DNA from 2 places in the Acidihalobacter sp. genome. Region 2 is predicted to be linked to the other one. Evidence: predicted binding sites of a transcription regulator. Region 2 holds the regulator's gene; the other holds the start of a gene.
The links. The regulator FliA, encoded in region 2, starts transcription of late flagellar genes. The targets are predictions, from matches to a motif close to GCTAAAGTTNNNNNNNNNNCNGCCGATA.
Positions count from the first base shown of each region.

Region 1: the regulator FliA is predicted to act here: its motif matches at 2,910-2,937, upstream of P8014_RS03390 (methyl-accepting chemotaxis protein).

Region 1 is NZ_JARRQY010000007.1:19,160-31,263, reverse strand. It holds gene nudF (ADP-ribose diphosphatase) at 1-163, shown strand, start outside; gene P8014_RS03410 (response regulator) at 320-688, shown strand; gene P8014_RS03405 (STAS domain-containing protein) at 709-1,038, shown strand; gene P8014_RS03400 (Hpt domain-containing protein) at 1,090-1,296, shown strand; gene P8014_RS03395 (CheR family methyltransferase) at 1,637-2,029, shown strand; gene P8014_RS03390 (methyl-accepting chemotaxis protein) at 3,178-4,212, shown strand; gene P8014_RS03385 (response regulator) at 4,240-4,608, shown strand; gene P8014_RS03380 (STAS domain-containing protein) at 4,809-5,138, shown strand; gene P8014_RS03375 (chemotaxis protein CheA) at 5,135-7,372, shown strand; gene P8014_RS03370 (methyl-accepting chemotaxis protein) at 7,429-9,069, shown strand; gene P8014_RS03365 (chemotaxis protein CheW) at 9,079-9,648, shown strand; gene P8014_RS03360 (protein-glutamate O-methyltransferase CheR) at 9,629-10,504, shown strand; gene P8014_RS03355 (chemotaxis protein CheD) at 10,501-11,016, shown strand; gene P8014_RS03350 (chemotaxis response regulator protein-glutamate methylesterase) at 11,009-12,085, shown strand.
Region 2 is NZ_JARRQY010000010.1:86,205-98,308, forward strand. It holds gene flhA (flagellar biosynthesis protein FlhA) at 1-1,358, shown strand, start outside; gene flhF (flagellar biosynthesis protein FlhF) at 1,408-2,673, shown strand; gene P8014_RS04935 (MinD/ParA family protein) at 2,657-3,547, shown strand; gene P8014_RS04940 (RNA polymerase sigma factor FliA) at 3,550-4,266, shown strand; gene cheY (chemotaxis response regulator CheY) at 4,372-4,746, shown strand; gene P8014_RS04950 (protein phosphatase CheZ) at 4,751-5,518, shown strand; gene P8014_RS04955 (chemotaxis protein CheA) at 5,631-7,667, shown strand; gene P8014_RS04960 (chemotaxis response regulator protein-glutamate methylesterase) at 7,727-8,779, shown strand; partial or broken gene P8014_RS04965 (flagellar motor protein) at 8,848-9,452, shown strand; gene motD (flagellar motor protein MotD) at 9,475-10,332, shown strand; gene P8014_RS04975 (ParA family protein) at 10,334-11,146, shown strand; gene P8014_RS04980 (chemotaxis protein CheW) at 11,130-11,804, shown strand; gene P8014_RS04985 (chemotaxis protein CheW) at 11,872-12,104, shown strand, end outside.

The sequences.
Region 1 (12,104 bases), on a different contig from region 2:
TCACGGTTTGGCTCATGAGGGTGAAAACATCCGCGTTGAGGTGCGCCCGGCCGAGGAGGCCTTCGAACAGGTCGCGTGCGGCCTGATCGACAATGCGGTGAGTATCATTGCCCTGCAGTGGCTGCAACTCAACCGTGAGCGCTTGCGCGCCGCCTGGACTTGAATGGGCCAGTTACCCAACGCGAGGCGTAGTGTATCGCTAGATTCATAGTGCGGCCGCCACAAGCAATGCCGAAGTGCCGCAGGGCAAGGCCGCTGTGGTCGCCGATGGCGACATCACTTTTTTCTGAAGGCTGTTGAATACCGAAGGGGTAAGTACATGGCGAAGACGGTAATGATCGTGGACGATTCGGCCTCGCTGCGCCAGGTCGTGCGTATGGCTCTGAGCGGTGCCGGTTATCAGGTCATGGATGCCGGCGACGGGCAGGAGGCGCTCGACAAGCTCAACGGCAACAAGGTCCATCTGGTGATCAGCGACGTAAACATGCCGCGCATGGACGGCATCACGTTCGTGAAGACACTCAAGCAGAAGCCCGAGTACCGTTTCCTGCCGGTGATTATGCTGACTACGGAGGCGGGAGAGGCGCGCAAGGACGAGGGACGCGCAGCTGGCGCCAAGGCCTGGATGATCAAGCCTTTCCAGCCGGCGCAGATGTTGGCGGCCGTGTCCAAACTGGTCGGACCGTAGGCAGCGTTGCGAGACTCGGCATGGATATCCAAACTCAATCGACGCCGGAGCAGGGCAGTGTAGTTCTCGCCGGCGAGCTGGATATCCACGGGGTGGCCGAGGCCAACGAAACTTTGCGCCGTGTTCTGAACGAGGCGGAGCGGGTTGAGGTCGACCTGCACGACGTTGAAGCAATCGACGGCGCGGGCTTGCAGATGCTGATGGCGATCAAGTTCGAAACGGTACGGCTGAACCGCGAGTTGCTCCTTCGCAGGCATAGCGCAGCCGTCATCGAGGCGATCGAACTCGTCCAGCTGAACGCCTTTTTCGGCGACCCTGTGGTGCTACGCGCCGAGGTTTCCAAGATATGAGCGAACCGTTCGACATGAGTGCCGCGCCGGCGACCTTGCCGAGGTGGAGACTTGCTGCTCGGTTTCGAGAACGATGGCATAGCCGCGGACGAGATCAACGCGCTATTTCGCGCCGCTCATCCCTTCAAAGGTTCTGCCGGACTGTTCGGGCTCGATTACATCGTCGACTTTGTCTTCGGGACGGATAACGAATACCGCTACGACCTGAATTCACACCTTGAGACATCGGAAGGCCAAGCACGTACTCCTGCCACGTAAGAACAGCGCGGCCGATGCAGCGGTAGTCGAGGACGAGGGCGAGTTCGTGCGCTTCTAGGGCCTGCGTACACTACTGCGCGGTGCGCTGTTGCGCCCGGTTGCTAGTCAATCAAGGCGTGAGGAGAGAGGTCTGGTCATTCCAAACTGAACGACGAGCAGCGCTGAGGGGCGGCCGGGCGGACGCTACTCGTAGGGCCGGTTTGCTCAAGTAGTGTACAAAGGGCCTAGGGAGGCATGATGGAATACACCGAGAGCGCGTACTCGCATGATCTGGTGCCGATCGGTAGTTCGTCGGCCGGGGTCACGCAGCACCTGAGTTTCAGTCTGGGCGGGGAGACGTTTGCGGTCGATATCTGCCATATCCGCGAAATCATCGAGTACGAAGAGGTCACCGCGGTACCATCGTATCCAGAAACATCTGCTGCAAACCTATTGCCTGCGCGGCGTTGGGTCCAAACAGGGCGGGTTCGTCGTGGACAGGCATTTGCGCGAACGCATCGAGTTCCGTGCGGTCAATCTGATCGAGCAATTGCCCGAGATCGACTTCTTCGATGTCGTGTTCCTGCGTAATGTGATGATCTACTTCGACCAGAACACCAGACGCAGCGTCTGCAAGCGACTGTTGACCCGCATTCGACCCGGTGGCTATCTGTTCGTCGGCCATTCGGAAAGTCTTCGCGGCATGTGCGATGAACTGCTGTCGGTGTCGTCTTCGATCTATCGCCGTCTGTGAACACGGCCGTCGACCTCAGTGGGATTTTTCTCGAACCCGGAGGATTTTACTTCGGCGTCCGGGAGGACGTGAGGGGCAGGACACTGCTGGGCTCCTGCGTTGCCATGACACTGTGGCATCCCCGGCTGCGTGTCGGAGGTATCGCGCACTTCATGCTCCCCAGTCGCTCGCGACTCCGTCGAGCGGATGAAGCTCTGGATGCCCGCTACGCCGACGAAGTGATCGAGTTGTTCTGCCTGCGTGTACGTGCACTGCGCACTCGTCCTTCAGAGTACGAACTCAAACTGTTCGGCAGAGGCAACATGTTTCCGCACAGGGTGCGCACGAGGGACTGCGCGGACGTATCCAGTCGCAACGTGCAGGGCCGCACGTCGCCTCGCGGAAGAACACGGCTTCGTACTCAAGGCGGAACATCTTGGTGGCATAGGACATAGAGTGCTGATTTTCGATCTGCGCGATGGCGTGGTCTATCTGCGTCACACGGGAGAGGTCCAGTCGCCGGGAACGGGAACCGCGTGAGCACCGTTGGCGACTCCGCGGTGGTGCTCCGGGTGCTTGGTGTATCCCGACCGCGGATCGCAGCATTGAGGTCATCGGCGTTGCCCGAGTCTTTTTCGTTTTGCTGAGCGTCATGTCAGGAGAGGCCGATGGTGATCTGCTCGGCGTTAACCGAAATGGGCGCCGCTCAGCATCTCCGCCGGTAGCTCCGTGTGGTTTGGAAGAGTGGCTCGGAGCCTGGGAAATAGAGAGGGCGGTGTGGGTGAGAGTGAAGTGAAAACGAGGGACGGACTGTATCCGTGATAAATTATCAAATCATAAATATTCAATTTCAGGGAATTTTTTCACCAAACAACTACCACTAAAAAAATATCGGCTTTACTATCAAGAAGACGATCGAACCGCCGATACGGGTAGCAAATGGCCAGAGTCGAGGCGCGGCACGGTGTCTGTGCCTTTGCGAGGTGGCATATGAAGGAATCATTACTATGAACGGTTCACCGGTGCGTTCGCAGGGCGTGGCGAATGGCGATGGGGCTTCGCGTGATTCGGCGGCGCGGGGACTGCGGCGTTCGTCGTACTGGGTTGCCGCCGTAGCACTGGCGGGTCTTCTGCTGGGCCTTGTCTGGCCCTGGTTCATATGGCCGGCGGTGCTGGCGGTGATTGTCGCCACGTTTCTCGTCGAACGCAGCTCAAGGCCGGCGATGGCGATTGCCGAGATCGAAGAGATGCCTGTCTCTTCGGACGACGAACTCGCGGCAGCCTTGCGCCACGCCTGCAATACCGCGCTGCCTATTCTGGCACGTCAGATAGAGAGCGGACGGAAGCAAAGCGAGGAGGCCATCATTTCCCTCAGTTCCCGCTTCCAGGCTCTCATCGAACGACTGGAAGCGACCGTCGAGGCCGCATCCAGAGTGACGAGCGGAGATGGGGAAACCGGTTCCGGCGGAACCATTCGCAGCAGCGAAACGGATCTTCACAGCGTCCTCGACGCATTGCGCGTGGCGGCCAAGCGCCGCGACGCGGTGACCAGCGCCATCGGTGGCTTGGACGAGCATGCGGCTGCGCTGCACGGCATGGCCACGGAGGTCGGAGCAATTGCCTCTCAGACGAATCTGCTTGCCTTGAATGCGGCCATCGAGGCTGCTCGTGCGGGTGAACAGGGGCGCGGGTTTGCGGTGGTCGCCGATGAGGTTCGCAAACTGTCCGCGCAGTCCAGCGATACCGGGCACCGCATGGTCGAGAACGTGAAACTGATCAGCAATGCGCTTTCGGGCGTGAGCGAGGCGGTGGTGCAGGCCGGTGCGGAAGAAGGCGAGGCGTTGACCTCGGCAGAGTCGGCGATTGGTGACGTGCTGCAGCGTTTTCAGGCGTATTCGGTCCAGATGCAGGAGCTGGGATCGGAAGTCGAGAATGAAACAGGCGGTATCAGAGAGGAAGTGACGCAGATGCTTGTGTCGCTGCAGTTTCAGGATCGGGTAAGCCAGATCCTGGCCCATGCGCGCGATAGCCTCGAGAGTCTGACGACGGAAATCGAGCAGATGCAGGGGAGCGTCGGTGAACATGAGCGCATCGTGCGTTGGCTCGATGAGATAGAGCGCCAGTACACGACCGAGGAACAGAAAATGAACCATCGGGGTAAGACCGAGGGAGTCGCCGGTGGCGGCGATGTCACCTTTTTTTGAACGGTTAGACACTGGACGGGTGAACTCATGGCTAAGACCGTAATGATCGTGGACGACTCTGCCTCATTGCGACAAGTCGTGCGCATGGCCCTGAGCGGCGCCGGTTATCAGGTCATGGAAGCAGGCGACGGGCAGGACGCGCTGGACAAGCTCAATGGCAACAAGGTTCATTTGGTGATCAGCGATGTGAATATGCCGCGCATGGACGGCATTACGTTTGTGAAGATACTCAAACAACGTCCCGAGTACCGCTTTCTCCCGGTGATCATGTTGACCACGGAGGCTGGTGCGACGCGTAAGGATGAGGGACGCGTAGCGGGCGCCAAGGCCTGGATGGTCAAGCCCTTCCAGCCGGCGCAGATGCTTGCGGCCGTGTCCAAGCTGCTCGGGCCCTAGGGCCTCACGCTATCGTGTGACGCGCTAAGCTGGCCGCCAAGCAAGGCGCAGGGAGAGAGGTTTGGTCATGTCAAAGGCGACTAGCAACGCTGAGTGCCGGTCAATCGGATGCGACCCGTAGGGCAGGGTTATGAAAAGCGGCCGAGGCAGCCCGGTGCTAAGTAGTGTGAACATAGTCAAGGCAACGAGGAGAGACTGGCATGGATATCCAAGTCCAATCGAGCCCAGAGCAGACGAGTGTGTCATTCTCCGGCGAGCTGGATATCTACGGCGTGACCGACGCCAACGAGGTTCTGCTCGGGGCGTTGAATGATGCGCAGCGGGTTGAAGTCGACTTGCACGATATCGAGGCGGTTGACGGAGCGGGGCTGCAGATGTTGATGGAGGCTAAGCTCGAGGCTGTGAGACTGGGGCGCGAGTTGTCGTTGGTTCAGCATAGCGAAGCGGTGGTCGAGGCGATCGAATTGACTCACCTGACGGCCTTTTTCGGGGATCCGATGGTGCTGCGTGCCGAGGAGGGGAAAGCATGAGCGAGCCGTTCGATCTGAGTGCTGCGCTGGCGACCTTCATCGAGGAAGCAAACGAACTCTTGAGCGAGATGGAGTCTCTGCTGCTCGGCTTCGAGAACGATGGCGTGGCGCCCGACGAGATCAATGCGCTGTTCCGGGCGGCGCATACGCTCAAAGGGTCCGCGGGGTTGTTTGGCCTGGATTACATCGTCGACTTCGCGCATGTCATGGAAAGCATGCTTGACAGAGTGCGCAGCGGCGCACAGGTGGTGGACTCGTCGGGCATTCAGGCGTTGCTCGAGGCCCGCGATCATCTTGCGACTCTGGTCGATGTCGCTGAGCAGGGCGGAGATCCGGATGCCGGGACGCTGAGCCTGAGTGCTGCGTTGGGCGAGCGGCTAGGAGCGGTGCCGTCTGCGCCGGCGAAACCGTCGTCGAGTGTACCGGCCACGGCGGGTGATGCCTCGTTGCTGCCGGCAAGTGACGCTGTCGAAAGCGTCATCTCCACGTTGACGCGCCGCGAGTCGCCCGGCGGCTGGCACATATCGCTGCGTTTCGGTCCGGATACCTTCCGCAACGGCATGGATCCGCTGTCGTTTATTCGTTATCTGGGCAGCCTTGGCGAACTGGTTGGCGTGAAGACGATGCTCAACGGCGTGCCGGAAGGGCAGGACTTCGATCCGGAGTGTTGCCATCTCGGTTTCGAAATCAATTTCCGCGGCGACATCGACAAGCAGACGATCGAAAATGTCTTCGAGTTCGTGGAGGACGATTGCGAGGTCCGCATTCTGCCGAGTTCGGCGAAGCTGCAGGCCTTCGTCGAATTGATCCAGACTCTGCCCGAGGACGATATACGTCTGGGCGAGATTCTGGTTGGCGTCGGCACGCTGACCGAACGTGAACTGCAGGAAGCGTTGAGGTTGCAGGCCGAGGCGGCGGACAAGGCGGAACCTTTAGGCCAGGTGCTGGTTGGGCGCGGTGTAGTGGAGCCCCGCGTCGTCGAAGCGGCGTTGGAAAAACAGTCGCGGGTGAAGGAGACGCGCGCCCGCGACTCGCGTGTGGTGCGCGTGCAGGCGGACAAGCTCGACACCCTGATCGATGGGGTGGGCGAACTGGTGATCGCCACTTCCGCAGTGATGGAACTTGCCACGCAGGCCCACAATCCGGCTCAACTGCAGGCGGCAGCCGAGGTGGCCAGGTTGGTCGAAGTAATCCGCGAAGACGCGCTGCGCCTGCGCATGGTGGAGATACGTGATACCTTCACGCGCTTTCATCGCGTGGTTCGCGACGTTGCGCGCGAGGTGGGCAAGGAGGTGCAGCTGGCGCTGCGCGGCGAGGATACCGAACTCGACCGTGCCGTGGTCGACAAGATCGCCGACCCGCTGACGCACATGGTGCGCAACGCCATCGATCATGGCATCGAAACGCCGAATGTGCGTACCGCAGCTGGCAAGCCGGCGCAGGGCACCATCCGTCTTCAGGCCTATTACGATTCGGGCAACGTGGTGGTTGAAATCGTCGACGACGGCGCAGGGCTGGACCCGGTCCGAATTCGTGCCAAAGCCGTCGAGCGCGGGCTGATCGAGCCGGATGAGCAGCTCGGCGAAAGCGAAATTTTCCCGCTCATCTTCGAGCCCGGTTTTTCCACGGCCGAGAAAGTCAGCGACCTGTCGGGACGCGGGGTGGGGATGGACGTGGTCAAGCAGGTCATCGCCGGGCTCCACGGTAGCGTCGAGGTGGAGAGCAGTCAGGGCGAGGGTACGCTGGTGCGACTGAGATTGCCGCTCACGTTGGCGATCATCGACGGTTTCCTGCTAGGCGTCGGCGATGCGCGCTACGTGCTGCCGCTGGACAGTGTGGTGGAGTGCACGGACTTTTCCGGCGTGGAGGAGCACTCGGGCTACGGCGACTACATCAAGCTGCGCGATGCGGTGCTGCCCTATTTGCGACTGGACGATTTCTTTGGCCAACGTCGCGGCGCCGTACAACGTGAAGGACTGGTGGTGGTGCAAAGCGGGAGCGAGCGGATTGGCTTGGTTGCCGGTGAATTGCTGGGAGAGATCCAGGCGGTGATCAAGCCCTTGGGCGAGCTGTTCCATCACCTCAAGGGAATCGGGGGATCGACCATTCTGGGCAGTGGCAGGCTGGCTTTGATTCTCGACGTGCCTGGGCTGATCCAGGCTGCGGTACAGAACGAAACCTCCGCACGGCGGACGGAGTCTCCGGGAAGGATAACGAATACCGCTACGACCTGAATTTACACCTTTCAATCAATACGCGTATTAAGAGCTAGCAAGCGGGGTGAGCTGAGATGTCGTTCAATAACTTGCGCATAGGCGTCAGATTGGGACTGGGATTTGTCCTGGTGCTGGCGTTGCTGATTGCCGTCGCCGTCATGGGTTTGAGCCAGATGGCGTCGATTAAAAGTGGTACGGATCGAATTGCTCAGGACGCCTGGGTCAAGGCGAAACTGGTGATGGACATGAAGTCCAAGGTGCTGGGGTCGGACGCCGATTTTCGCGGCGCACTACTTGCCACGGATGCCTCCGAACGCAGCGCTGATCTAAAACAGCTGAAGGAGGATAGTCAGCAACTCGGCGCTGCCCTCGCGCGAGCGGGAAAGCTGTTTACTTCAACGCAGAACCGAATGTTACTCGGTCAGGTCAATACGGCGCTGCAGCATTTCGATGGCGTCAATCAACGCGCAGCCTCACTGTTGCTCGCGGGTCAACAGGCACAGGCACAGGCCTTGTTCACTCATGAGGGACTGCCGCTGGTGGATAAGCTGCGCAGCGAACTGGATACATTGATCCAGACTCAACAGACGAATCTGGATACCACCTATCATCAGGCCAATACGACATACCATGCAGCAATGGCGGAGGCATTCGTCCTGGTCGCGATCGCGCTCGTGTTGGGCCTCGGTATGGCGTTCTTCACGACGCGCAGCATCACTCGTCCGATCAGCGATGCGGTTGCCGTCGCCAATAGCATGGCCGACAACGACCTGACGCCGCGGGTCGAGGCGGTTTCCAAGGACGAGACCGGGCAACTCCTGGCGGCGATGAGACGCATGGTGGACAACCTGTCGGGAGTGATCTTCGAGGTGCGGTCGGCTGCCGATTCGCTGTCGAGCGCCTCCGAGGAGGTCAGCGCAACAGCGCAATCAGTGTCGCAGGCCTCTACGGAACAGGCCGCGAGTGTGGAGGAAACCAGCGCCTCGATGGAGGAGATGGGGGCGTCCATCACGCAGAACGCCGAAAACGCCAAGGTTACCGACGGCATGGCCGGAGAGGCTGCCACGAACGCTTCAGAGGGGGGCGATGCCGTCGAAAAGACGGTCCAGGCGATGAAGGACATCGCCGACAAGATCGGCATTATCGACGACATTGCCTATCAGACCAACCTATTGGCCCTGAACGCGGCCATTGAAGCTGCGCGTGCCGGCGAACACGGCAAGGGCTTCGCGGTGGTAGCTGCCGAGGTACGCAAGTTGGCCGAGCGTAGCCAGGTCGCTGCGCAGGAAATCGGCGAACTGGCCTCCGGCAGTGTTGCACAGGCCGAACGGGCCGGTCGTCTGCTCGGAGAAATCGTGCCAGGCGTGCGCAAGACCTCCGATCTCGTGCAGGAGATTTCCGCGGCTTCAGAGGAACAGAACGCCGGCGTCGCCCAGATCAACACCGCCATGAGCCAGCTCAGCCAGGCGACTCAGCAGAACGCTTCCGCTTCCGAGGAACTGGCCGCAACCTCCGAGGAACTCAGCAGCCAGGCCGAACAGCTGCAGCAGCTGATGTCCGTATTCAAGCTGCGTGCCGAGGGGGGCAAGCGGGCCTCCGCACAGGAGCGCGCGGCGGCGGTGCAGCGGACGGCCAAGCACGCACGCGTGGCGCCGGAGGAACGGGCCGGCGACGCAGGGACAATCGAGGACGAAGGCGAATTCGTGCGTTTCTAGGAGGCGAGTATGAACTACACGGAAAGCGCGCGTTCGCACGAACTGGTGCCGTCGGGAGACTTGTCCGCGGAGGCGACGCAGTACCTGAGCTTCAGTCTGGGAGCCGAGACCTTCGCGGTCGATATCCGCCACATCCGCGAGATTATCGAGTACGAAGAGGTTACCGCGGTGCCGACGATGCCGGCTTTCCTGCGCGGCGTAATCAATTTGCGCGGAAAGGTCGTGCCGGTCATCGATCTGTCCGTACGTTTCGGCCGTGCGCCGACCGAAGTGCGTCGCAGAAGCTGTATCGTCATCGTCGAGGTTGGCGACGAGGCGACCCGTCAGGATCTGGGCATCATCGTCGACGCGGTAAACGAGGTGATGGAAATCGATGCGAATAGCCAGGAACGGCCACCGGCCTTCGGCGCAGGGCTGCGCAATGACTTCATCCAAGGTATCGGCAAGGTCGCGGGCCATTTCGTGGTAGTTCTGGCGATCGATCAGGCTTTGTCGATCAAGGAAATGGCGCAGTTGTCGCAGTCCCAGCAGTGGAATCTGCCGCAGGAACAGGACGCCAATGACCGAACGGGCGGTTGAGCGAAACCTGCAGACTCCGGCGCGCAGGCCCGCCGGTCCGTTGTCGGGTGGCAGTCCTGCGGTGCTGGGCGACGCTGATTTCGCCGCCATACGCAAATTCGTATATCAGCGCGCGGGTATCAGCCTTAGCGAGGCCAAACGGGCACTGGTTTCAGGGCGTCTCGACCGACGCTTGCGCGAAATCGGTTGTACCAGCTATTCCGAGTACCTGGAACGCATCGGTGATGGCGCACTCGCGCCCGGCTCGGAGGCGCAAGTCGCGCTGGACCTGCTGACCACGAATGAAACCTATTTCTTTCGCGAGCAGAAGCATTTCGATTTTTTGCGCGAACGGATTCTTCAGGGTACTCATCGCGGGGTGAAAATCTGGAGTGCGGCCTGTTCGAGCGGTGAGGAACCCTATAGCATCGCAATGCTGTTGGCCGATGCATTGGGGCAGCGCCCCTGGTCCGTGTTCGCCTCCGATGTCAGCAGCCGCGTACTGGCCCGTGCACGGCTTGGGCAGTACCCCATGGAACGGGCCGATCGCATCCCGCGGCACTTGCTGCATGCCCACTGCCTGCGTGGCGTTGGTTCCAAGCAGGGCTGGTTCGCGGTTTCCAAACAGTTGCGTGAACGTATCGAGTTTCGCACTGTCAATCTGATTGAGAAACTACCCGAGATCGGTCCTTTCGACGTGGTGTTCCTGCGCAACGTGATGATCTACTTCGACCACGACACCAAGCGTGCCGTCTGCAAGCATCTGTTGACGCGTATACGTCCCGGGGGCTATCTGTTCGTCGGTCATTCGGAAAACCTGCATGGCATATGCGATGAGCTGCAGCCGGTGTCGCCTTCGATCTATCGTTGTCTATGAATAGGGCCGCGGATCTGGATGAAATTTTTCTGGAACCCGGAGGTTTTTTCTTCGGCGGGCCGGACACGCGGGTCAGGACTCTGCTCGGCTCCTGTGTGGCCATGACGCTGTGGCATCCACAGCAGCGTGTCGGAGGTATCGCACACTTCATGCTGCCCAGCCGATCGCGCAGCCGTCGCGACGGCGAAGCCTTGGATGCGCGCTATGCGGATGAAGTGATCGAGTTATTTTGCCGGCATGTACGTGAGCTGAATACCACTGCGCCGGACTACGAAGTCAAACTGTTCGGCGGTGCCAACATGTTTCCGCATATGATTCGGGATGATGACTGTTCGGGCGTCTCCTGCCGTAACGTGCAGGCTGCACGCCGCTTGGTAGACGAGAATGGCTTCTGGCTCAAGGCAGAGCATCTCGGCGGGGTCGGGCACCGGGCGTTGATTTTCGACTTGCGCGACGGAGTCGCGTATCTACGCCACGGGGCGAGGCGCGCGAGATGGATAATTCATGAGTGAAGCGCATCCCATCCGGGTGTTCATCGTCGATGATTCGGCGGTGGTGCGCCAGGTGCTTGGCGGCCTGCTCGGGGCGGATCGGGATATCAAGGTCATCGGCGCCGCCCCGGACCCTCTGTTCGCTTTGCAGCGCATGCAGAAGGACTGGCCGGATGTGATCGTGCTCGATGTGGAGATGCCGCGTATGGATGGCATTACGTTCCTGCAGCGCATCATGCAGGAGCGGCCGACGCCGGTGGTGATCTGCTCGACGCTGACCGAAAAGGGTGCCGAGACGACCATGCAGGCGCTGTCCGCCGGGGCGGTGAGCGTGGTGACGAAACCCAAGCTAGGCGTACGCGATTTTCTGCTCGACAATTCCTCGGATCTCGTCACTGCGGTCAAGAGTGCGGCGCAGGCACGGCTGGGGAATCTGCGACGCCTGCCGTTGCCTCAACCGGCATCAGTTTCGCCAAGACCCACAGTTCAGGTTCGTTCGACGCCAGCACTGCGTGCCATGGCTGAGACGACCGAGCGGATCGTTGCGATCGGCACCTCGACCGGAGGCACTCAGGCCCTGGAGGCGGTGCTTACGGCGCTGCCCAGAGTCAGTCCACCGATCGCGATCGTGCAGCACATGCCGGAGAAGTTCACCGCCGCCTTTGCCCAGCGTTTGAATGGACTGTGTGCAATCGAGGTGCGAGAGGCGCGAGACGGTGACCGATTGTTGCCGGGGTTGGCGCTCATCGCACCCGGCGGCAAGCATCTCAAGGTGGTGCGGCGTGGCGCGCAATACTATGCCGAGGTTCTGGATGGTCCTCTGGTCAACCGCCATCGGCCCTCGGTAGACGTGTTGTTCCGCTCGGTGGCGGATACGGCCGGACGCAATGCGATCGGCATCATCATGACCGGGATGGGCAATGACGGTGCGCACGGGCTGAAACGCATGCGCGACGCCGGCGCGTATACCGTGGCGCAGGACGAAGCGAGCTGCGTCGTATTCGGTATGCCCAAGGAGGCACTCAAGCTGGATGCCGCCGCCGCGGTGGGCGGATTCGCTGAGATCATCGAGACCATCAGAAAAGCCTGATGGGAAAGTACGGGGGGAT
Region 2 (12,104 bases):
AGATTCCGTCGCTGCTGCTGGCGACCGCCACGGCAATCATCGTCACCCGCGTGTCCTCGGCGCAGGATATGGGCGAGCAGGTGGTCACGCAGCTGTTCGGCTCTCCGCGTGCGCTGTTCATCACGGCGGGCGTACTCGGCCTGCTCGGCATGGTGCCGGGTATGCCGAACGTCGTGTTCCTGGGGCTGGCCTCCATTCTCGCCGTCGGCGGCTTCATGATCATGCGCGGACGCCAGCAGGCCGAGGCGGCCGCCGCGGAACCGCCCGAGGGGCCGGTCGAGCCGCAGCAGCGCGAGCTGTCATGGGACGACGTTGCACCGGTCGATATCGTTGGTCTGGAGGTTGGCTACCGCCTGATTCCGCTGGTAGACAAAAGTCAGGGCGGAGTGTTGATGACGCGCATCAAGGGCGTGCGGCGCAAGCTCTCGCAGGAGCTGGGCTTCCTCGTGCACCCCGTGCACATCCGGGATAATCTCGAACTTACCCCCAATGCCTACCGCATCAGCCTCAACGGCGTGCCCGTCGGCGAGGCCGAGGTGTATCCCGACCGCGAGCTGGCGATCAATCCGGGGTCGGTGTTCGGGCAGTTGGACGGGCTCGCCACGCGTGATCCCAGTTTCGGTCTGGAGGCGGTGTGGATCGAGCCCGGCAACCGCGACCAGGCTCAGACTCTGGGCTATACCGTGGTCGATGCGGCCACCGTGATCGCCACGCACCTGAGCCAGATCCTGCAGGCCCATGCGCACGAGTTGCTGGGTCACGAAGAGGTCCAGCATCTGTTGGACATGCTTGGCAGGAGTGCACCCAAGCTGGTCGAGAACCTGACCCCGAAACCGCTGCCGCTCGGCGTGGTGCTCAAGGTGTTGCAGAATCTGCTGGCCGAGGGCATTCCGATCAGGGACCTGCGCACGATCGCCGAATCCTTGGCGGCCCAGGCCGGAAAGAGTCAAGACCCCGACGTTTTGAGTTCCAGCGTACGGGCCTCGCTGAGCCGTACGATCATCCAGCATATCTACGGCATGGCGGACGAACTGAATTTGATGACGTTGGATCCCACGCTGGAACAGATGTTGCAAAAGTCAGTGCAGAGTGGCGGCGGATTGGCGCTGGAGCCGGGTCTGGCCGAACGTTTGCAGCAGGCGGTCGGCGAGGCGGCGCAGCGTCAGGAGTTGGCTGGAGAGCCTGCGGTACTGGTTGTTTCTCCGGATCTGAGGCCTTGGTTGGCGCGCTGGCTGCGTTCCGCGGTTCGCGGTCTGCACGTGCTGGCGTTCACGGAAATTCCGGACAACAAGCGCCTGCGCATCGTGGCCACCGTTGGCGGAGAGTCCGGCGGTACCTCGCCGGGCCGCGCGGCATGAGGAAGGCCTTGTCTGAGGCCTTCCTTGGGGAAGGGTTTGAGGGGTTCGAATGAAGATCAAACGCTTTATGGCTCAGGACATGCGTCAGGCGATTCGCTTGGTGCGCGATTCGCTGGGCGCCGATGCGGTGATACTTTCCAGCCGTCAGGTCGACGGCGGCATCGAGTTGATGGCGGCAGTCGATTTCGACGCCGAGTTGGTCGCGGACATGACGCGGCGCAGCGAGCCGGCCCCGCGGGCAGCCGCGGCTTTGCCGGCTGCCGCACCCAAAGCCGCTACCCCTGCGGTTGCCGCAAGCCTGCGCGAGGATGCACCCTGGCCGCGGACGGAGCAGCCGGCGAAGGTTGCGAAGCCAAGTGCCGAGGAGGACGACAGCGCGACGGTGAGCGCGTTACGGCGCGAGCTGGCATCGATGCGCGATCTGCTGGAAGGACAGCTGGCGCGCATCGCCTGGAGTGAGTTCGCGCGTGAGCGCCCGCGCCAGGCCGAGGTGGTGCGTCAACTCGAGCGCATGGGGATGGATGCCGATCTGGCACGGGCCATCGCAGAAGCCGGTCCACCCACGGATGACTTTCGACATGCATGGCGCGATGCGCTGGCGACGCTGGCCGACCGCCTGCATCTAGGCAACGATGAGATTGTGCAGGATGGTGGCGTTATCGCCTTGCTCGGGCCCACGGGCGTCGGCAAGACGACCACCCTGGCCAAGCTGGCTGCGCGCTACATCATCCGCCATGGACGCGGTCATGTGGCCCTGGTGAGTACCGACGGGTACCGCATCGGCGCACATGCCCAGCTGACGACGCTGGGCCAGTTGCTCGGCGTCCCGGTTTATCAGGCCGAATGCGCCGAGGAACTGCGCCGCCTTCTGCCAGGTCTCAACGACAAGCGTCTGATATTGATCGATACTCCTGGAATGTCACCTCGGGACGAACATCTACAGGAACAGTTGCAGGCGTTGGCTGATGTGCCCGAAGTGCGTCTGTACATGGTGCTGGCCGCGAATATGGCGCGCGGCGCCTTGGGTGAGACGCTGCGGCGTTTCGGGCAGGCGCCGTTGAGTGGCGTCGTCTTGACCAAGCTGGACGAGGCGGAGAGCCTGGGAGAGCCGTTTTCGGCGTTGATCGGATATGGAGGCCTGCGTTTGAGCTATCTTGGTACTGGGCAGCGCATCGCGGAGGACCTCGAGCCGGCGCGGCTGCAGCGACTGCTGGGGCAGGCTGTGGAACTGGCCAAACGCCGCCGCAGCGAAGACTGGAGCATGGTCGGTGCACGAGGCAATGACAGGAGTTCGAAGCATGCTTATGCCGGATAAGGCCGAAGATCAGGCTCAGGGCCTGCAGCGGGTGCGGGAGTCGCAACCGGTGCGGGTACTCGCCGTGACCAGTGGCAAGGGCGGCGTGGGCAAGACGAACGTTTCGGTGAATCTGGCCACCGCATTGGCCGGTCTCGGCCGCCAGGTCATGTTGATGGATGCGGATCTGGGGCTGGCCAATGTGGACGTGGTGCTCGGTCTGCAGACCACCGCCAATCTGTCGCACGTCATCAGCGGCGAGTGCACTCTGGACGAAATCCTGGTGTCGGGGCCGCGGGGGATTCAGGTGGTGCCGGGGGCATCGGGCGTGTCGCGCATGGCCGGTCTCTCGCAGGCCGAGCATGCCGGATTGATCCGAGCCTTCAGTGAGTTGAGCGTGCCGCTGGACGTACTGGTGGTCGATACCCCGGCGGGTATTTCCGACGAGGTGATCAGTTTCAGCCGCGCAGCACAGGAGGTCATCGTCGTAGTCTGCGACGAGCCGGCTTCGATGACCGACGCCTATGCGCTGATCAAGGTGCTCAGTCGCGAACACGGCATCGGGCGTTTCCATATCCTGGCCAACCGGGTGCGCGACGGACAGGAAGGCAATGTCCTCTACCGCAAGATGGCGGCTGTGTGCGGTCGTTTTTTGGACGTGACCCTGCACTACATAGGGGCGGTCCCGGAAGATCCGATGTTGCGTCAGGCCGTGCAGCGTCAGGGCGCGGTGGTGGAAATGTACCCGGGCAGCCCTTCCGGCCGCGCATTCAAGAATTTGGCTCTGCGTGCCGATAACTGGCCTGTACAGAGCGGCACACGGGGGCATTTGGAGTTTTTTGTCGAGCGTTTGCTGAACGCGCCATCGGCAGTCGAAGCACTGTGGGGCGATTGAGCATGTATGCGGTGAGTGATACGCAGGATGTCGATCGGCTGGTGGCGCAACACGTTCCGCTGGTCAAGCGTATCGCTTATCACCTGATCCACCGCTTGCCCGCCAATGTGCAGGTCGACGATCTGGTGCAATCGGGGATCGTGGGGTTGATCGAAGCGGCCCGTAACTACCAGTCGGATCAGGGAGCTAGCTTCGAGACTTATGCCGGCATCCGAGTACGCGGCGCCATGCTGGACGAAGTGCGGCGCAGCGATTGGGCGCCGCGCTCCGTGCACCGCAAGGCGCGCGAGTTGTCTGCTGCCGTGCGTGCAGTGGAGAATCGTGTCGGCCGTGCGGCGCGCGATGCCGAGATCGCGGAGGAACTGGGTGTCGACCTGAATGAATACCATCAATGGGCACGCGATGCGTCAAGCCATCAGGTGTTCAGTTTTAATGACTCGCTGGGCGAGAGTGAAAGCGAAAGTCGCGACGCGACATTGCCTGGCGGCGGACATAATCCGTATGAGGCGCTGGCGGATGATGACTTTCGAGAGGCATTGGCGAGTACAATTGCCGGTTTGCCGGAGCGTGAGGCGTTAGTGCTGTCGTTGTACTACGACGACGAGCTGAATTTGCGCGAGATCGGTGAGGTCTTGGGCGTGACCGAATCGCGGGTATCGCAGATCCACAGTCAGGCATTGGTGCGATTGCGAGCGAGGATGGTCGACTGGCGGGGCTAGCGCTGCGTCTACAGCGTGTTAGCGTGATCGGATTCCGGCCTGTTGGGCGCCAAGCAACGTCCGAAACATGAATCAAAACAATGAGGTGTGTTTGTGAACAAGGACATGCAGATTCTCGTCGTGGATGATTTTTCGACGATGCGTCGCATCATCAAGAATCTCCTGCGCGAACTGGGCTTCAACAACGCCGCAGAGGCGGATGACGGCACCAGTGCGTTGCCGATGCTGCAGACCGGCAAATACGATTTCCTCATCACCGACTGGAATATGCCGAAGATGCCGGGCATCGAGCTTCTCAGGGCTGTGCGGGCCGACCCGAAGCTCGCCTCGCTACCGGTGCTCATGGTCACGGCGGAGGCGCGCCGGGACCAGATCGTCGAGGCGGCGCAGGCCGGTGTCAACGGCTATGTGGTCAAGCCTTTTTCGGCGGAGACGCTGAAGGAAAAAATTGAAAAAATCTTCGAGCGTCTGGAAGGGTGATGTCGTGAGCGATCAGGAAAACAATCAGTCGGAAAGTACGGACGACCGCCTGCAGGTGGCGCGCAATCTGGTGAGCGCGCTGGAGAGCGGCGATGAAAGCGAAGTGGCAACGCTGCTGGACACGCTGGGCGCCCAGCACGAGCGAAGCCTGTTCAATGAGTTGGGACGCCTGACGCGCCAGCTGCACGAAGCGCTGAACAGTTTTCGCATGGATTCGCGTCTGAGCGAAATCACCGAAACCGATATCCCCGACGCCAAGGAGAGGCTCAGTTACGTGGTCACCATGACCGAACAGGCCGCGAACCGGACGCTGAATGCGATCGAGGACAGCATGCCCCGCCTGAGCCGTATCAGCGACCGTTCGGGTGAACTTGCGCAGAGCTGGGAGCGTTTTCGCAGCCGCGAACTGGATGTGCAGGAATTCCGTGAACTCAGCCGCGAATTGAGCGAGTTCCTGGGGTGCGCGAAGGAAGAGAGCGTCGCCGTTTCCGCGCAGCTTTCCGAGGTCATGATGGCGCAGGATTTTCAGGATCTGACCGGCCAGGTGATCCGCCGTGTCATCGATCTGGTGCAGGAAGTCGAAGAGGGACTGGTCGGTCTGGTGCGGGTCGCCGGCGAGCGCATGGCCCGTACGACTGAAGAAATCCCGACTGCGGCCGAAAACAAGAATGACAGCCATGGTTACGGACCGGCCGTGCCGGGCGTGGACAAGGCTGACGTCGTACACGGTCAGGATGAAGTCGACGATCTGTTGTCCAGTCTCGGTTTCTGATTCTGAAGAACGATTGGCGTATCCGTGCCCGCGGCTTAGCTGTGAACGTTGATTTCATCGACAACGGCGGCGCTTTGGTTGGCAGGCGTTGCGGTATGGCAAGGGGAAATACATGAGTATCGGGGCGGACGACGAACTGCTGCAGGATTTTTTGATCGAAGCCGGTGAAATCCTGGATGGCCTCGGCGGCCAGTTGTTGGATCTCGAGCGCGATCCCGCTGATTCCGACCTGCTGAACGCCATATTCCGAGGCTTTCATACCATCAAGGGTGGTGCTGGCTTCCTCGGGCTGCACCCGTTGGTTGATGTCTGTCATCACGCCGAGGACGTTTTCAACCAGCTGCGCCAGGGCGAACGCCAGGTCGATGCCGGGTTGATGGACGTCATTCTGGCGGTGGTGGATGCTCTGAATGTGATGTTCACCACCCTGCGGGCCGGTAGCGAGCCAGACCCCGCTGACGAGGCGCTAATGTCGCGCCTGACCGCACTGGCCGCGGGCGAGCAGGTGGAAGTCGCGCCGCCGCCGGCTGCTGTCGATGAAGCCGACGCGGAATTCGAAGCCATGCTCGAGGCATCTGCGGAGCCGGAGGTGGCGTCAGCGTCTCAGGAGTCTGAAGCCGACCAGTCCGGTGCGCAGTCGGACGAGATTACCGATGCGGAATTTGAGGCTCTGCTGGATCAGTTGCACGGCGAGGGCAAACATAGCGGTCAGCCGGAAGGGGAAGAACCGGCCACGCCCGCCGCCTCCGGCGGCAACGAGATTAGCGAGGATGAGTTCGAGGCACTGCTCGATCAGTTGCATGGCGCCGGTGCCGCGCCGCAGGGCGGCAGCGGACAGACTGCCGATGCGCCCAAGCCCAAGGCAGATGGCAAGTCCGAGGTGAAGGCGAAGCAGGACAATAGCAAGCCGTCTGCCCCGGCTCGGCCCGAATCTCGGCCCGCGCCGGCGGCTGCTCCCAAGGCGGTGCAGACGCCACCGGCCGAGACCACCGTACGCGTCGACGTCGAACGCCTGGACGACATCATGAATCTCGTCGGCGAATTGGTGCTGGTGCGCAATCGCCTGGTCACGCTCAGTACGCGGACTAACGATGAGGCGGTGTCAGGGGCGATTTCCAGCCTGGAGCTGGTCACGACCGATCTGCAGAACGCCGTCATGCGTACGCGCATGCAGCCGATCAAGAAGGTTTTCGGACGTTTTCCGAGAGTGGTGCGGGATCTGGCTCGCAACATGGCCAAGGAAGTGAACCTGGAGCTGCGGGGCGAAGAGACCGAATTGGACAAGAATCTGGTCGAGGCGCTGGCGGATCCGCTGGTGCATCTGGTACGAAACTCGGTCGATCACGGGATCGAGATGCCTGACGTGCGCGCCCAGGCCGGCAAGCCGACGACAGGAGAGTTGTTGCTGTCTGCCGAACAGCAGGGCGACCATATCCTGTTGGCCATCGAGGACGACGGCAAGGGCATGGATCCGGACATACTTCGGGCCAAGGCGGTCGAGAAAGGTCTGATGGACGAGTCGTCCGCTAATCGTCTGAGCCGGGCGGAAGTGTTCGACCTGATTTTCCAGCCTGGCTTTTCGACCAAGGAGCAGGTTTCCGACATCTCCGGGCGCGGTGTGGGCATGGATGTGGTCAAGACCCGTATCGCAGGGCTCAACGGCAGTATCGAGATCGAGTCGGAACCTGGCCGTGGCACCGTCATCCGGATTCGCCTGCCCTTGACGCTGGCGATCGTGCCGACGCTGATGGTCAAGGTCGGTGGGCGTCCGTTCGCAATCCCGCTGAGTTCGATTGGTGAAATCCTCGATTTCGATCTGAATCACACCAAGCAGGTGGACAATAAGGAAGTCATCGTGGTGCGGGAAAAGGCGCTGCCACTGGTGCGACTCGGGCGCTGGCTGGCGCCGGGTGTGCCGGAGCGGACGCGCGACGGCTTGGGGCACGTTGTGGTGGTTCATATTGGCACCAAACGGGTCGGTTATGTGGTCGACGATCTGCTCGGCCAGGAGGAAGTGGTGATCAAGCCGCTGGGGCCGGGGTTGCGACAGGTACCGGGCTATGCTGGAGCGACGATTACCGGTGACGGCCATTTGGCGTTGATCCTGGATTTGCCGGGTATCATGCGCGCGCACGGACTGGCCGCGTAGGCACAGTTGGAAGGGGTGGCACCGAACGGGAGGTGCGCTTCTTGGCAAGGAGTTAGGGAATGGCAATACGGGTACTGGTCGTCGACGATTCGGCGTTTTTCCGGCGTGCGATCAAAAGTATGCTCGAAGCTGATCCGACGATACAGGTCGTGGGAATGGCCGGGAACGGACAGGAGGCCGTCGAGCAGACGCTCACTCTGAAGCCCGACCTTGTGACCATGGACATCGAGATGCCGGTCATGGACGGCATTACCGCTTTGCGGCGGATCATGGCGCGCAGTCCGCGTCCGGTGCTGATGTTCTCCTCCCTGACCCAGGAGGGCGCGCGCGCAACGCTCGATGCTCTAGATGCGGGGGCGGCGGATTTTCTGCCCAAACAGTTCGAGGAAATTGCCCGCGACCGGGTCGAGGTCGGACGTGTGCTGTGTCAGCGCATCAAAACGCTGGCCCGACGCGCACCTCACGCGCCCGCGGCCCCGCGCGTGCCAGCGGCGCCGGTACGCAGTGCGCCTTCCGTAGCGGCCCGTCCCGGCGTCTCGGTGCGCGATTGCAGTCTGGTGTTGATCGGAACCTCGACTGGCGGACCGGTGGCCTTGCAACGTGTGCTGACCGCTTTGCCCGGTACCTTCCATCGTCCGTTGGTCCTCATCCAGCACATGCCAGGGGCGTTCACGCCGACGTTCGCCGAACGTCTGAACGGTCTGTGCGCCATCGAGGTTCGTGAGGCGAAAGATCAGGACGTGCTGCGCCCCGGCTTGGCTCTGCTCGCGCCTGGCGGTAAACAGTTGCAGATTGAGGGAAATGCCGGTGCGTTGCGCGTGCGGGTAAGCGAGAGTCCGCCCGAATTGAATTACAAGCCCAGTGTCGATGTCGCTTTCACTTCGGCCGAGCGTGTCAACGCGGGCAAGAATCTCGGCGTGATTCTCACCGGTATGGGAGCGGACGGACGTGAGGGCGCGCGGCTGATGAAGCGCAACGGCTCAGTGGTGTGGTCGCAGGATCAGGCGAGTTGCACCGTATATGGCATGCCCGCGGCGGTGGCGGAGGCCGGCTTGAGCGACCGTGTGTTGACGCTTGCCGATGTCGGGCCCGAACTGGCCAGGAGTTTCTAGTGCGATGCCCGAGCCGGCGACTGCTTGCATGTCGAGCGCGCCGTGCACCGGTGGCGGAGGGTTGAGCTGTGGATATTCTTTCCCTGCTCGGCCTGCTGGTGGCCTTCGGAGCTATCGTCGGCGGCAACTTCATCGAAGGCGGCCGTGTGGAGTCGCTGCTGCAACTGACCGCATCGTGGAATGGTGCCAGTTGGCGCGAAAGGAAGGGCTGCTGGGTCTTGAGGCGCTGTCCGAGCAACTCGACGAACCGTTTTCACGCAAGGGCTTGCAGTTGTTGGTCGATGGCCGCGAACCCGAATCGATCCGCTCGATCATGGAGGTCGAACTGGAATCGTTCGAGGAGCAGGAGATGCATGCGGCAAAGGTGTTCGAGGCGGCGGGAGGGTACTCGCCGACCATCGGCATACTCGGTGCCGTGATGGGCTTGATCCACGTGATGGAGAATCTGGCCGATCCGTCCAAGTTGGGCGAGGGCATCGCAGTGGCGTTCGTGGCTACCATCTATGGTGTGGGTTTGGCAAACCTGATTTTGCTGCCGGTCGCTGGCAAGCTCAAATCCATCATCCATGCACAGGGCCGTATGCGAGAGATGACGATCGAGGGTCTGACGGCAATCGCGGAAGGTGAGAATCCGCGGGCGATCGAAGCCAAGTTGCGCGGATATTTGCAGTAGCGGGAAACGAGGCGAGGCTGACATGGCTGGCAAACGCAGGAAAATGCCGGAAGAGCACATCAACCATGAACGCTGGTTGGTGTCCTATGCGGACTTCATTACCTTGCTGTTCGCCTTTTTCGTGGTCATGTATGCGATCTCGTCGGTCAACGAGGGCAAGTACCGCATATTGTCAGAGTCGTTGGTCGCTGCGTTTCGCACGCCTCCGCATAGCCTCGAACCGATACAGGTCGGCAAGGTCGAGGCGGCGGGGCCGCCTGCGGATGCCCCGCTCAAGAGCTTTCCGGCGCCGATGCGTCTGGATGGTTTGCCGGAAAGCATGGCGCCCAAGCTTGAAACGCCCAAGAGAGCGGCGCGTCCGGCCCCGCCCGATATCCGGAAGATGGGGGCGACGATCGAAAAGCGGCTATCCGGACTCATTTCCTCGAAGATCGTCAGCGTCAACGTGCATAAGGAATGGGTCGACATCAAGATCAATACCGATCTGCTGTTCTCCAGCGGCAGCATCGTGCCGGCTCCTGGTGCGAAGCCCGTGATTCAGGACGTTTCGCAGGCCTTGCGTTCGCTTCCGGTGCAGATACAGGTGGAGGGATTTACCGACAATGTTCCCATTCATTCGCCGATATTTCCCTCCAATTGGGAGCTTTCGGCGGCACGTGCCGCTTCGGTGGTGCACCAGATGACGGAGAACGGTATTCAACCGCAGCGTCTGGCCGCTGTCGGCTATGGTCAGTATCACCCCGTGGCCAGCAATGCCACACCTCAGGGACGGGCCCAGAACCGTAGGGTGGAGCTGGTGGTGGTAGCGGAAAATACCCCCTTGCCTTCGAAAGCCATGCCTACGGCTTTCATGAATCCGAAATACTCGGGAGGCGGTTGAGATGCGTACCTGGGCAGTTGCCAACCAGAAAGGCGGCGTCGGTAAAACGACCACCGCGGTCAGCCTGGCAGGTCTGCTGGCGCGACGCGGCGAACGGGTGTTACTGGTAGACCTCGATCCGCACGGCTCGCTGACGAGCTATTTTCGCTTCGATCCGGAAGGGGACGGCGCCGGTGTGTATTCGCTGTTCCAACGCCGGGCACAGGGGGAGCCGTTGGCTCCGCTCGAACTGCTGCGTCCTACGGGAGTGGATGGTATCGATCTGTTGTGCTCCAGCACCGCGATGGCGACGCTGGATCGTCAGCTCGGCGCGCGCGAGGGTATGGGACTGGTGGTCGCCGATGCCTTGGGTGCGCTGAATGGCCGTTATGCCCGCGTGCTGATCGATTGCCCGCCAATGCTAGGCGTGCTGATGGTGAACGCCATGGCCGCCTGCGAACAACTGCTGATTCCTGTACAGACTGAGTTTCTTGCACTCAAGGGGCTGGAGCGCATGTTGCGCACCGTGTCGATGGTGGCGCGTTCGCGCTCATCGGGTGAACTCAAGCACACTATCGTGCCCACGATGTTCGACCGGCGTACCCGGGCCGCGGTCGAGGCGCTGAGGCAACTGCGAGGTGACTACGGCGACAATGTGTGGAAGGGCGTGATTCCGATCGATACGCAGTTCCGCGAGGCCAGCAAGTCCGCGATTCCCCTGACCACCTTGCGTCCCGGTGCCCGAGGCAGCCGTGCTTACGCACAGTTGCTGGAATGGTTGGAAGGCCGGATGACGGCTTGGCCGATGGAGGTAACCCATGGCGCGGCAGTCTGAGAGCAAGACGACTCTGCTGGCTCAGGATCAGGCACTTGACGCGTACCTGGACGCGCTGTTGCAGGTCTCTACGGAGCAGGTGCCGCAGGAGGCTGAGATGGCGGCGCCGGAAGTCATTGCGCCGTCGCGTGCTCTGGCGCTGGTGCCCGTCCCGAAACCAGAGTCGAAACCAGAGCCGGAGGATGGTGTGCCGGAGTGGGCGCGGGAAAAGTTCCAGTGCCTGCTGTTCCATGTCGGTCCCCTCAAGCTGGCGGTGCCGCTGGCCAAGCTGACGCGCATCCAGCCGTGGGGGGAACACATCACTGCGACGCCGGGACGGCCGGACTGGTTTCTCGGCCTGTTGGCGCGCGACGGCGGCAAGACGGGTGTGATTGATACGGCCCGTCTGGTGTTCCCCCGCGATCGTCGTTCGCAGGCGGCGAAGAGTGAGCCGGAATCGGGGCCTGGACATATTCTTTTGGTGGAGGGTGGCCGCTGGGGGCTGACCTGTGACAGCTTGGGAGATGTCATTGAACTGCAGCCAGAGGCCGTGCGCTGGCGTACACAGCGCACGGCGCGCCGCTGGCTGGCGGGTACGGTGCTCGACCAGATGTGCGCATTGCTCGATGTTGAAGTCTTGGCACGGATGGTGGCCGAGGATGAGTCCGTACTGGCGTGATTGATGTTCGCTCCTGGCCAGGAGCGGCGCCGGGCGGTGGAATCGTGACGAACAGAGGTAGGCAAAAGTGGCAGACGACAAACAGAAAATTCAGAACGAAGTTCTGCAGTGCGTGACGTTCGAACTGAATGGAGAAGTCTACGCATTGGACGTGATGCGCGTACAGGAAGTGCTCCGGGTTGGTGAAATTTCGCCGGTGCCCGGGGCCCCCGACTACGTGCTGGGTATCATCAATTTGCGCGGCAAGGTCGTCACCGTGATCGACGCGCGCCTACGTTTGGGCATGAGCTACTCTGAAAA